4 regions of the Lysinibacillus sp. 10T31 genome follow, and region 3 is predicted to be linked to each of the others. Evidence: riboswitches for the same ligand, from Rfam matches in the RefSeq annotation. Region 3 holds a riboswitch; each other region holds the start of a gene.

Evidence for each region. Region 3 has a riboswitch for cobalamin ahead of metE (5-methyltetrahydropteroyltriglutamate--homocysteine S-methyltransferase). Riboswitches for the same ligand answer to the same signal wherever they lie in the genome.
Region 1: another riboswitch for cobalamin. It lies ahead of AC1DCY_RS00585 (hypothetical protein); the one in region 3 lies ahead of metE (5-methyltetrahydropteroyltriglutamate--homocysteine S-methyltransferase).
Region 2: another riboswitch for cobalamin. It lies ahead of AC1DCY_RS21030 (FecCD family ABC transporter permease); the one in region 3 lies ahead of metE (5-methyltetrahydropteroyltriglutamate--homocysteine S-methyltransferase).
Region 4: another riboswitch for cobalamin. It lies ahead of AC1DCY_RS03145 (energy-coupling factor ABC transporter permease); the one in region 3 lies ahead of metE (5-methyltetrahydropteroyltriglutamate--homocysteine S-methyltransferase).

What each region holds. Positions count from the first base shown of each region.
Region 1 is NZ_JBFTHS010000001.1:112,376-115,515, forward strand. It holds gene AC1DCY_RS00580 (ABC transporter substrate-binding protein) at 1-758, opposite strand, end outside; gene AC1DCY_RS00585 (hypothetical protein) at 760-1,302, opposite strand; cobalamin riboswitch at 1,504-1,709, opposite strand; gene AC1DCY_RS00590 (hypothetical protein) at 1,944-2,492, opposite strand; gene AC1DCY_RS00595 (C40 family peptidase) at 3,057-3,140, opposite strand, start outside.
Region 2 is NZ_JBFTHS010000044.1:33,869-37,008, reverse strand. It holds gene AC1DCY_RS21035 (DNA topoisomerase III) at 1-567, opposite strand, end outside; cobalamin riboswitch at 908-1,091, shown strand; gene AC1DCY_RS21030 (FecCD family ABC transporter permease) at 1,182-2,270, shown strand; gene AC1DCY_RS21025 (ABC transporter ATP-binding protein) at 2,271-3,044, shown strand; gene AC1DCY_RS21020 (ABC transporter substrate-binding protein) at 3,104-3,140, shown strand, end outside.
Region 3 is NZ_JBFTHS010000012.1:69,669-72,808, forward strand. It holds gene AC1DCY_RS09155 (VOC family protein) at 1-218, shown strand, start outside; gene AC1DCY_RS09160 (histidine phosphatase family protein) at 299-880, shown strand; gene AC1DCY_RS09165 (hypothetical protein) at 910-1,362, shown strand; cobalamin riboswitch at 1,456-1,634, shown strand; gene metE (5-methyltetrahydropteroyltriglutamate--homocysteine S-methyltransferase) at 1,810-3,140, shown strand, end outside.
Region 4 is NZ_JBFTHS010000003.1:148,647-151,786, forward strand. It holds gene cobJ (precorrin-3B C(17)-methyltransferase) at 1-11, opposite strand, end outside; gene AC1DCY_RS03140 ((2Fe-2S) ferredoxin domain-containing protein) at 16-387, opposite strand; cobalamin riboswitch at 527-708, opposite strand; cobalamin riboswitch at 1,083-1,267, shown strand; gene AC1DCY_RS03145 (energy-coupling factor ABC transporter permease) at 1,427-2,173, shown strand; gene AC1DCY_RS03150 (energy-coupling factor ABC transporter substrate-binding protein) at 2,175-2,447, shown strand; gene cbiQ (cobalt ECF transporter T component CbiQ) at 2,451-3,140, shown strand, end outside.

The DNA.
Region 1 (3,140 bases), on a different contig from region 3:
TTTTTCGCAATGACATCTTCCTCAGATACCTTTGCCCAGCTTTGAAGGTCAGCAAAAACGTTGTTCACTTTTGCAGCATCTAAAATCTCTTGTTGGAATGTACCAGAACCAGGTGTATATATGTCTGGCTTCGGACTAATTTCTAAATAGATATTTTTTGGTTCTTTCACATCTTTAACTTTTGCTTGGACTTCTGCAATTTTACCCTTAATATCATCATTTAACTTGTCGCCTTTATCTTTGATTCCCATAACTGTTGCGATTTGTTGGATATCCCCGTACACATCATCAAATGTTTTTGCCGATTGAATGGCAAACACTTTAATACCTGCATCTTCGAGACCTTTTAAGGCATTTAAGTTTTCTTCATCGCCACCAGTTGTATAGGCAATAACAACATCTGGCTTTAACGCTAAAATACGCTCGCTATTGAATGTTGTAGAATTAGAAACACGCTCAATTTTTTGCGCTTCTTCTGGATACGTATCAAACTCAGTCGCACCAACGATTTTATCACCTACACCTAGAGCAAATAAAATTTCTGTATTACTTGGTTGTAATGAAACAATAGTTTTAGGTACTGCATCAAACGCTACTTCTACGCCTCGGTCATCCTTAACTTTATAGCTAGTTTTTTCAACTTGTTGATCTTCTTTAGAAATAGTCTCTTTATTAGTATCTTCTTTCGCGCCACAGCCAACTAAAACAAGTGCCAGCATCAACACAGAAAGCCATTGTAGCTTAAACATTTTCTTCATTTTATCGATTCTCCTTTTTCTTTTTCATCGGGTATGACTTACTAATAAACGGTATTTCAGCAATACCAGCATGCTGATTCATAAAGACAGCCATTACAAAAAAAACATTGGCTAGTAATCCTAAATAATCAAAGAGAATAGCAGGTACTTCCCGTTCTTCAGATACTTTGTGCAAAACACGATATGATTTTTTCGCCTCACTACGGCATAAATGTAATGCAGTAGCAGCCTCTGTTCCTTGAGGTAATACAAAGTTTTGTATTTCCTCCCTAACATGACTTACATAAAAATCATAACGATCACTTAGCCAAGCCAAATCATCTTCGGTCACCGCTAATTTACCTCGGACTGAGCCATTTACATGGTAAGCCATTGGCAAAATAGCTAGTAAATCAACTTCTACTACCTCTACCGTTTCCTTTTTCACCGCCGCCAAGGCGACGCCAATATGTGTTGAAAGGCTATCCGTTCGAATTTCAAAATCTACCGTTGATGCCTTTTCACGCATAAATGGATAACAAGAATAACGCGCATCTTTTTTCAAATCTAAGTCCCCGCTTTCCTTCGTGAAAAATCCTTACTTTATTCACACCTTTTTTAGGATTTCATTAGGTGAAAGATAAGTGTACATAAAAAAACGTTGTTCCCACTCCTAAGGAAACAACGAAAATAACATAAATAGTGTCGAATAGACACGACATAGCCTATGTAATTGCCGCATATTCTCCTAGCTTCCGAAGAGTTATCATACGTTCAAACAAAGGTCGGTCTCCTGGCTTGTACAGTTCACTACATTCAATCAAGTTGTGGGTCATAAAAACCTTCCCATCAGATAAATTCGACAGTGGTATATCTTTATGATTCCTGTACTTACAGTTGCGGAAACAGCTTCGGTTTTCCACCGAATTCCCGATATGCTATAGTTCAGCACCCTTATTCTGCAAGAATTATTCACTTGTAAAGCAGTTTAACATAGATTAATAGGAAAAAATAGCTGTGGAATTAGAATAAACAAATACGATGGATAAAAATCATGCAGGTATTACCTTATGCACGCGGGTGGTTTCATTGCCCCCACGATATTTCTCATGCTCGTGCAGGTATTTGTTATACTTCATAGATTGAAGTTATAAAAGCTATCTCTCAACGAAAGAAATTGCGCAAAAAACAGCTATTTTATAACTTTTAACGGATGGCATTCTTATATTTCTTTTTGTATTTAACATCTTTTTCTTCTTCAATTAAACGCTGTGCAATCTCTAGTAGTTTCGGGTCTTTCGTTGCATCAAATAGCTTTTTAAAAGATACAATAATATCATAGCGTATCAATGACGGGTGCTTTTCGTCTAAGCATATTTGAAATCTTTTCGCCAAATATGACACGACTAAATCTCTTTGTACCTGCCCTGCTAAACCTATTCTCCAAATCGCCTGCAAAGTATGCCTCGCAGTTTCTGTTCTTTCATCATACGTTACTGCCCAAATCTTTAAAAAGTCCTCTAATACCCTTTCTTCAGGGTCGCTTTTTGCTGCCAATGCGCATAAAAATTGTGCAGCACTTGCACGCACATGCCCATTTTTGTATGTAAGAGCCTGAACAAGTTGTTCCCAAACTGAATATGTCCAATCAACTGGTTCCTGCATAATTTTCATTAATTCTTCGTATGATTTGTATTGAATATCACGGTCATGCTCTGTTAAATTACTAAAAAGTTGTAAAATCTCTTTTTCCATGATTCATCCCTACCTTTATTGTTTCAGAACGCAAAAATGGCAAACTTGTAAGTATTGTGTTAATTTCTATCATTTGTTACTTTACTACTGCGAAACTAAAGTCACAAATGATTTTAACTTCTTTCAGTAATTATTTTCTGTTATATTTCAAAATTATCAGAAATGAGGATCAATATGCAAGGAAACATTTCTTTCGGCTATTAAAGAAAAATTTTACGTGTTAGCTTTATGATTGGAGTTTGCCCCCAAAAACACACCATAACGATGACAATTATTATATGGATAATTGATGCTATACTTTTCATCGGCTCTATTTTCATTCTAGTAACTGGGAATATCGTAGTAAATATATCTACTTATGTAAATTTATTCATCACAGATGTTATTTTACTCATTATTCATTGAGTAGTCGAGCCTAAATTAATGGATAACTAATATCCGGTTGTATGATTGGTTTACTCGCAGAATCTTAAATACCGTCAAATAATAAAAAAGGTCATCTTTGTAATTTCTTTTACAAAGATAACCTTTTTGCTATTTAAACCGTCTATATAATAGTAAGGCTTATTGAATACGACCGAAGCCTACTAAATATTGATTCCACCAATCAAGTGATTCAATGACAACACCATTATTTTGAGCATCGAT
Region 2 (3,140 bases), on a different contig from region 3:
ATTTCGTTTGAGGAGTACCGTGTATAATCTGGATGTGTTGATGCCAATTAGCCAGTCTGCACATGAACGACTTAGTGCTTCAAAATAAATATCACGTGTTTTCTCTTCTGGTAGTAAGTTTGCAAACCCATTTTTTACAGCGTTTTCTGTTAAAGATGATATCCATAGACGTTTCATCGGTTTATTAACACCGCATACTCTCAAAATGGTGCGGATAATTAACTCACCTTCACGCCCAGCATCACCACCAATGATGATTTCTCGAATATCAGGTCTTTTTACTAAACTTTTAATTACATTGAATTGTTTATATTTTGATTTTGTCACTTTATATTCGAATCGATCTGGAATAATCGGTAATGTTTCTAATGTCCATTTCTTCCATGTTGGATTATATTCCTCAGGTGCTTTCAATTCACATAGATGTCCTATCGCCCATGTAATTAGTGCTCCATCTGGAAAATATGTGTTAGGCTTAACTTCAAAGTAACCAGCTTTTTTTGTAAAAGAAAAGGGGGCAGCTAATTTTGCAGCTTGATCTGGTTTTTCTGCAATTACTATTTTCATATATCCTTCTCCTATTAATAATAATTACAACTTCTTGTATATTAATTATAAATTAATTTTCAGTATAACGGTAATATTAATAATTGTGTTTATCGGACTGCTCTTCAAACTAAAAGATGTCCGAAAATTCATCTGCTAATGTTTTTTCTTTTTTTAATGGGATTACGTTGTGATATTGAATATAGAGAAGAAGGCTAAATATATTTATTTTTCTAAAAATAATTAATGTTTAATAGTTCTATTTTACAGCTATTAAACGCTCGTTTATTAATATTTTTACTTTAATGTATTATATAATATAATTGCTATCTGGAAAATATTCTGATATTGTTCCTCTTATAACTTAATAATTCTTGTTGGTGCGAATGACATTGTTCGTTTGCTTAAAAGGGAAATCGGTGCAAATCCGATGCTGTCCCGCAACTGTAATGGAGAGTCTATACAATAGTCACTGTAGCGAGCTATGGGAAGGCGTATAGATGATGAACCTGAGCCAGGAGACCTGCCAATAAAAGTAACAAACTTACATAGAACCACGAGGATGGTTGTAGTGACTGGGAAGAGACGCCCTTTATTTAACTATGACATCCTCTTGTGACAAGGGGATTTTTTTTATGCCCTTTGCTTTAAGAGAGGAGAGCGTTTTGAAAAATCCAACAACAAGAAAAATCAACCTACTCTTATTAGTATTGACTGGTGTCGTTCTAATATCAATGACGTTAGCGATAATGGTAGGCTCTGTATCTATTACACCTGGTATTGTATGGCGTATTTTTTTGTCGCATATCCCGTTCAATCCACTTGGAATTGCAGAAGATTGGAGTCGTTCGCAGGAAATTATCATATGGCAAATTCGTACTCCCCGCGTAGTACTTGCCATAATAGTCGGAGCGGGTCTTGCTATTTCGGGAGCTGCTATTCAAGCTTTAGTTCGCAACTCAATCGCAGACCCCTATATTTTGGGTGTATCTTCCGGTGCATCTGTCGGTGCGACGTCTGTTATTTTACTTGGAGCTTTTTCATTTTTGGGTATGTATGCGCTATCATTTGCGGCTTTTATAGGTGCGACGATTGCAGTACTAATCGTGTTTTTCTTAGCACGAGTTGAGGGGCGAATTTCAGTTATTCGATTATTATTAGCCGGAATTGCCGTGTCACTAGTTTTGTCAGCAATGACGAATTTTATGCTGATGATGGCGAAAGAAGAGGGCGGCATAAAGGCAGTGATGTATTGGATGATGGGAAGTCTGGCTGGAGCAAAATGGGGGAATTTATTGATTCCATTCGTTGTTTTAACGGTCGTCTACGTAGTTTTACGTCTCCATGCACGTCATTTGAATTTACTTTTACTAGGCGAAGAATCTGCTGTTACGCTAGGGGTTAATTTAGAGAAATTTCGATTGCTACTAATTTTATTAATTTCCCTATTAACAGGTGTCCTTGTTGCTGTAAGTGGTGCAATTGGCTTTATAGGTCTGATTATTCCACATATCGTACGTATGATTGTCGGCTCAAATTATAAGTTTGTACTGCCAGTCAGTGCATTAGTTGGTGCGATATTTTTAATATGGGCTGATGCAGTTGCACGCATTGTGATTGCACCTGAGGAAATGCCGATTGGAATTATTACGGCTTTATGCGGATGCCCATTTTTTATATGGATGTTGCGTAAGCAAATGTATTCTTTCGGGGAGGAGAATTAGATGGTATACGTAGCAAAAAACCTTACTTTTGCTGTGCAGCAGGTGAAAATATTAAACAATGTTTCTGTACATATTCAAGAACGCGAGTTTGTGGGCATAATTGGCCCTAATGGCAGTGGGAAATCGACCCTATTAAAAAATATGTACCGTATGCTACAACCCCAAGAGGGAGAAGTATTTTTATTTAATGAAAATATTTACAAGCAATCTTCAAAGGAGATAGCAAAGCAACTAGCCGTCGTAGGGCAGGAAACACCAGTGCTATTTGAGTTCACTGTTAAGGATCTTGTTGCAATGGGACGTACACCGCATAAAAGGCTTATGGAAGTGGATACAAAAGAAGATCTAGCTATTGTCGAGGAATCGATGCAGCAAGCAGGCGTTCTGCATTTAAGTGAACGTACTTTTAGTTCATTATCTGGTGGTGAGAAAAAACGGGTCGTTGTTGCAAGGGCTTTGGCGCAACAGGCTAAGGTCATGGCATTAGATGAGCCAACGAATCATTTAGATATTCAGCATCAACTCCAGCTCATGGATTTAATACAGAGCTTGCCGATTACGGTCATTGTAGCCTTGCATGATTTAAATATTGCAGCAACTTATTGCGATAAAATTTATGTTTTAAAGGACGGAGAAATTGCGGCGTATGGAACTCCGTTTGATGTATTAACACCCTCATTGCTACAAAAGGTGTTTGGTGTACATGCGGAAGTTAGTGTACATCCTGTCACGAAAAAGCCGCATATTTATTATATATCTGAGCAATTTTTATAGTTAGTTAAGGAGTCTTAGATTTCTTTCTATATATTTTTTAGAAAAAAGGAGAAGTAGACATGAAGACATTAAAAAGCGTATGGCTTGTTCTTGCAA
Region 3 (3,140 bases):
TTGATCATACAACAGTAGATTTTTTACGCGATGGTCGCCTGTATCAAACGTTTACGTTGAATTGTCCAGATCTTGAATATACACATCAATCATTAAAGAAAAATGGTGTAGAAGTTACCGAGATAATTATGCGTGGAGAAAATGCTAAATACTTTGTCTTTACCGACCCATCAGGTAATCACATAGAGGCTGCTTGGTCTGTCTGGGATTATATGTAATCAAAAAGAAAGCGTTATTTTGATCGATTTATTTTCTAAATAACGCTTTTCTATTTGTTAAGAAGAAGAGTGGTGATAAAGTGGAGTTGATATTTATTCGTCATGGCCAAGGTGAACACACATTAGCCATACCAAATAGCTTGCATATAAAAAATCCTTCATTAACAGCAAAAGGCATAAGTCAAGCGAAGTTGTTAAGGAAAAAGTTTCTTTTAACGGATGAAGATATAATATTTATTAGTCCTCTTAGAAGAACGCTGGAAACTACATTAATTTGGACTTTGAATGTTGATTGTCGTAAGATAGTAAGCCCATTGGTATCCCCACGAATATTCCCTTTCCGCCCAAATGGAAAAACATTGCCTTGTGATAAAATCATTAACTTAGAAACAATCAAAAAAGATTACCCGAACCTGGAAATGGATATGAATGTACCTTATGATTTGTGGTCTACCGGTATTAATACTTTGCCTGATAGTCATTTCAATAACATTGCACAAGAATTTATTGCAAATTTAAAGCTGTTAAAAAAGGATAAGATTTATATAGTTTCACACGATGGTACTATTACTGCATATCGCCAATTGATTTCTGGCCGAAATTTATCCAGAAGGGACTTTCCTGATGAAACAGGATGGTTTCAAATTAATGTTGATTTATAACTATCACATTACAAGGTCTGTTCAAAAAGATGATTTTCAGCAGAACAGGAGCTATTTTTGAGAAATGGCGCATATATACGCAAGCTTTGGTTTATAGTGAGACCAAAATTCATCGTTCAAGTGAGGTGGAGTTGAAAACCATGAGCGCTAATGAAAATCAGCGGATTCTCTATACAGTTTTCGAAAATGAAATTCAATTGCCGATCCTGGATATTACTCATCCCCTATTTAACGCAAGTATTGATGAACAGGCGTATCATTTGAGCTATCTCAAGTCAGCCAGGAGCATTGAATCATTAAAAAAGATGCCTGGTTTTATCCGCAAGATCTTTGTGAGAATGTCTAATGTTGACAATTCCTATCTGAGCGGCATGCGTACTTTGCTGTACAAACTTGGCCCCAACTTAAGCCGAGGGATAACATTAAGTTTCCGGGATAAGTGGGCGGTGAAGCAAACCTCTTTCATGGGGCTCCGGATATAATATAGATTTAACAATAAGAATGTAAGTAGTTTAATATTTGTCAGAAAATAATTTCTACTATTCTGAAATATATGTTATAGTAAGACCATAATTGAATATTGTGTAAGAATTGGTGCCAAATGAAAGTTTGGCTTAAAAGGGAAGTCGGTGCAAATCCGATGCTGTCCCGCAACTGTAATTCGGAGCAAATCACAAATGCCACTGGGGAACCGGGAAGGCTGTGAGGCGTATTGATGAAAAGCCAGGAGACCTGCCAATTTCTAGTACACACCAAATACCTACGTGGAAATAGGTGGTGAAATGTGACCCTACAGGCACTGTGCGACGAAGAATAATTCATGCGAAAGTCACTTTTTTCGTATTGTTTTTCATTAAATTTTTTACATGTAGCAGCCATTTTCCAAAAAGGAGAATGGCTTTTTATTTTTTTATGAAAGGGAGATTGACATGAACTATACTAGTACAATAATTGGCTATCCATACATTGGAGAAGATCGGGAATGGAAAAAAGTATTAGAAACATTTTGGCGAAATGATCTATCTGAAGAGGACATTCAGGTAAAATTAAAGAAAATACGTTTATCTAGGATAGAAAAGCAGCTACAACTTGGGATAGATATGGTAACAGTTGGAGACTTCACCTATTACGATAGAATGTTGGATACTGCCGTTATGTTTGGTCTAATACCTAAACGCTTTAACTGGCAAGGAGGAAAGGTAGATTTACATACCTACTACAGTGTAGCAAGAGGGAACAAGACAGCGGTAGCGAGTGAGATGACAAAATGGTTTAATACAAATTATCATTATATTGTTCCTGAGTATGAGGGACAAACCTTGCATGTAACTGAAAATAAAGTGTTAGCCGATTTTTTAGAGGCTAAGGAAGCTTTCGGTATTATTGCAAAGCCTACATTGATTGGACCTTATACATTTTGCAAGCTAACGAAAGGTTACAGCAAATTAACGCAGGTTGAATATTTATTATCCTTACTACCGCTCTATTCTCAGGTATTAAAAGAGTTAGTGGATGCAGGTGCTAATTGGATTCAATTAGAAGAACCGTCCCTTGTCACGACACTTGATACAGCAGACATTAAGCTTGTGCAAGAAATATACTCCCAGTTAACTGTAGCCGTACCAGAGGCTAAAATTATGCTACAAACATATTTTGAAGCATTATGTTCATACGAAACATTGATCACACTGCCTGTTCAAGGTTTTGGCTTAGATTTCGTTCATGGCTATAAAGGAAATATGGAATCGCTTCGTCAGTTTGGTTTCCCTAGTGAAAAAGTATTGGCAATTGGAGGTGTAAATGGTCGTGATATTTGGCGTGCAAATCTTGCGGAGCTCAACTCTACGATTCAAGCAATCGAAAACCTAAGTAATGCCGTAGAGCTATGGATTCAACCTTCTAGTAATTTACAACACGTACCAATAACAACCTCTCTTGAAAATGAAATCGATCCTGTTCTAAAGCAAGCACTTGCTTTCGCAGATGAAAAAATCGTAGAAATTGTCGATATAACTAAATTTAGACGAGAAAAAGATGTTATCTTAAATCATAATTTGTCAGAAAGTATGATGGCGATTGAAGCTCTGAAAAATCATCCAATCCGTCAAAACAATAGGATTCATCAAGCAGTTCAAACCGTGACAATTCAAGATTTCGAACGACACAGCGATTTTTATCAACGTCAAAAGATTCAACAGCAAGCATTAGGATTACCACTATTTCCAACGACTACAATTGGAAGTTTCCCTCAATCTGATGA
Region 4 (3,140 bases), on a different contig from region 3:
TTTTGAGCCATTTTGTTACCCCTCTTTCACCTTTTCAATGCCTTTAATGGCTGTTGTTTGCGCTGTACGCTGCAACGAACCTTCACGCAATGTAAAAACATGCTCATTATGTAACGCTTCATGATTTAAATCTTGTACGAGTGCTCTCGCATGCTCCATCGTCGGCACACGGTACCAATTCCCCTGAGGATAAGCAATGACAACACAAGCATCCTTACACCTGCCATTACAGCGGGTCCTTGTCGTATGTATTTCCTTATCAAGCGCTAGCAACTGTATTTCATCACGGATTGCCTGCGTAATGTCCTCAGCATCTTTTTTCATACAGCTACTACCATTGCAAATAAAAAGATGTGTTTTCATCCCCTCTAAATTCCAAGTTGTCATAGTTGTTCTCCCCTCATTTGCTTTTAGGAAAAAGAAAAACCTTTACTCTAGTCGAAGAGTAAAGGTTTAGTAGAAGCCAAATAAAAACGAATATATACGGGTACTCGCTCTCGCTTCAACTTCTCCCTCCGAAAAGTTTGCATGCATCATCACATAAGCAGGTTTCCTGACTTAAGCTTCCTTTTACTTTCGCGCCTTCCTAGTTTTCACTAGTGGCATCTGCGATTTCATCAGCTATTACAGTAGCGGGGGCTGTATCGGACTTTCACCGATTTCCCTATTATCTTGAAAATATTCAAGCACTTATGGATATGTTTTATATGAATTTTTTTATATCAATTATGCCTCGGCATAATTCCGTGACATCCGCCGGAGGCTTAAAGTTCTTTCAGCGGATGTTTGGATACCCGCTGAAAAGTAGCTTAAATTCGCATTCATCTCACCATCTATAGAGGTAGGAGACATTTGCTGAAAGAATTTAAATGTAATAGAAAACTGTTTCTATCATAGCTTATTTTTTTAAAATTTCAACATTTCTTTCTAAAATTGTGACATTATTATTAATTTTTTTTGAGAAATGCGACATTTATTTTAGATTTATCCGAATTTTCGACATAGAGACTCAATTAAAAATTTTTTCATAAAAAGTATAGCATATATATGGAAAATCATGTTACACTTTGTCGTGAAATCTCACAACTTCATCTTTTTTCGGTGCGAATTGTTCATCATTTCGCTTAAAAGGGAAGCCGGTTCAAGTCCGGCGCGGTCCCGCCACTGTACTAGGGAGTTTTATAGATAATGTCACTGTCCAAAGGATGGGAAGGCCTATAAAACGTTGAACTAAAGCCAGGAGACCTGCCGAAAAATATGTGATCGTTTCAACCTACGAGGATGGGTGTGCGGCTTAGCAGATTAGAATTTTATTTGCTTTTTTAGCTATGCACTTTTCCAAAACGGAAAAGTGCTTTTTATTTTCATTCAGAAATTGTTTAGTTCGCATACTAATTCGAAATATTTTAATGAGGAGGAGAGATTTTTGAAATTTTCAGGTTGGAAGCTTAGTTATTTCTTATTGGCATTTTTATTCGTGCCAAACCGTGCATTTGCGATGCATATTATGGAGGGCTTTTTGCCAATTGAATGGGCGATTTTTTGGTGGGTCATATCGATTCCTTTTATTATTTTAGGATTACGTTCAATTCGTAAAACCATTGATGAAAATCCGGAAACAAAAATGATATTAGGGCTATCGGGTGCCTTTGCCTTTGTACTATCAGCCTTAAAAATCCCTTCTGTAACGGGGAGTTGCTCGCATCCAACTGGGGTTGGGCTTGGAACAGTTCTTTTCGGACCATTAGCGATGAGTGTTATCGGGACAATCGTATTATTATTCCAATCTTTACTTTTAGCACATGGTGGGCTTACAACATTAGGGGCAAACACCTTTTCCATGGCAATTATGGGCCCTATTATCGCTTACTATGTTTTTAAGGGCTCACAAAAAATAGGACTATCATTTTCCATCGCTGTCTTTTTAGCAGCAATGCTTGGTGACTTAGGAACCTATATTGTCACTTCTGTGCAATTAGCCCTTGCCTTCCCTTCTGAGGTCGGAGGCTTTATGGCTTCATTCACAAAGTTTGCAGGTATTTTTGCGTTGACGCAAATTCCTCTTGCTGTTAGTGAAGGAATTTTAACAGTGATCGTTATGAACTTCCTGAAAAAATACAATGTCAGTGAATTAAAAGCTTTACGTGTGTTCTCAGCAAAGGAGGCTCACTAAAATGAAAAAAAACTTACTGCTCTTAGCCATTGTTGTGTTACTAGCAATCGTCCCCCTGTTTATTCAAAAAGGTGCAGAATTCGGAGGGGCTGATGGCGAAGCGGAAGCAGCAATTAGTGAAATTGATGCTAGCTACGAGCCATGGTTTGAAAGCTTATGGGAGCCGCCAAGTGGTGAAATTGAAAGCTTATTATTCGCACTACAAGCTGCTATCGGAGCTGGATTTATCGGCTATTTCATCGGCTTAATGCGCGGCAAACATAAAGAGGGTTAAGCGATGTTACTCATTGATAAGTATGCTTATTTGAATAAATTAGCGTCTGTTCATCCGCTAGAAAAAATGACGTTATCCCTTGGACTGCTTATATTGTCGCTTATCATGAGAGATGAACGAATTTCACTCATTACATTTATTGTGATGAGTGCTTTTATCATTTTAGGCGCAAAAATTCCTACAAGATATTATGCAAAATTACTATTGCTACCTGGATTTTTTTTACTATCAAGTTTTGTATCCATTTTAATATCTATCGCGCCGGCAACTAACAAGCTTCCATCAAACATTTGGTCATTTTCTCTTCATAATTGGACTATTTTTGTCGGCAGTGCAAGCCTAGTAACAGCTCAGCAGCTTTTTTTCATTGTCCTTGGAAGCATTAGCTGTTTGTATTTTTTAATTCTCACAACATCAGTCCAATCCATTTGCTACGTTCTACGACAATGGCGACTTCCAACTCTATTTGTAGAGCTAGTAGAACTAACGTATCGTTTTATTTTTATCTTTTTAGAAAGTATGCAAAAAATTCATCTTGCCCAACAGGCCCGCCTTGGGTACAGCTCCCCTATGCAGTGGCTTCGCTCGGTATCAATGCTGATTACAGCTTTATTTGCCGAAATGTTCCAACGAAGTCGTGAACTAAACAATGCAATGGAAGCACGCGGTGGCGAAACTGTCTATTGGCAGGAG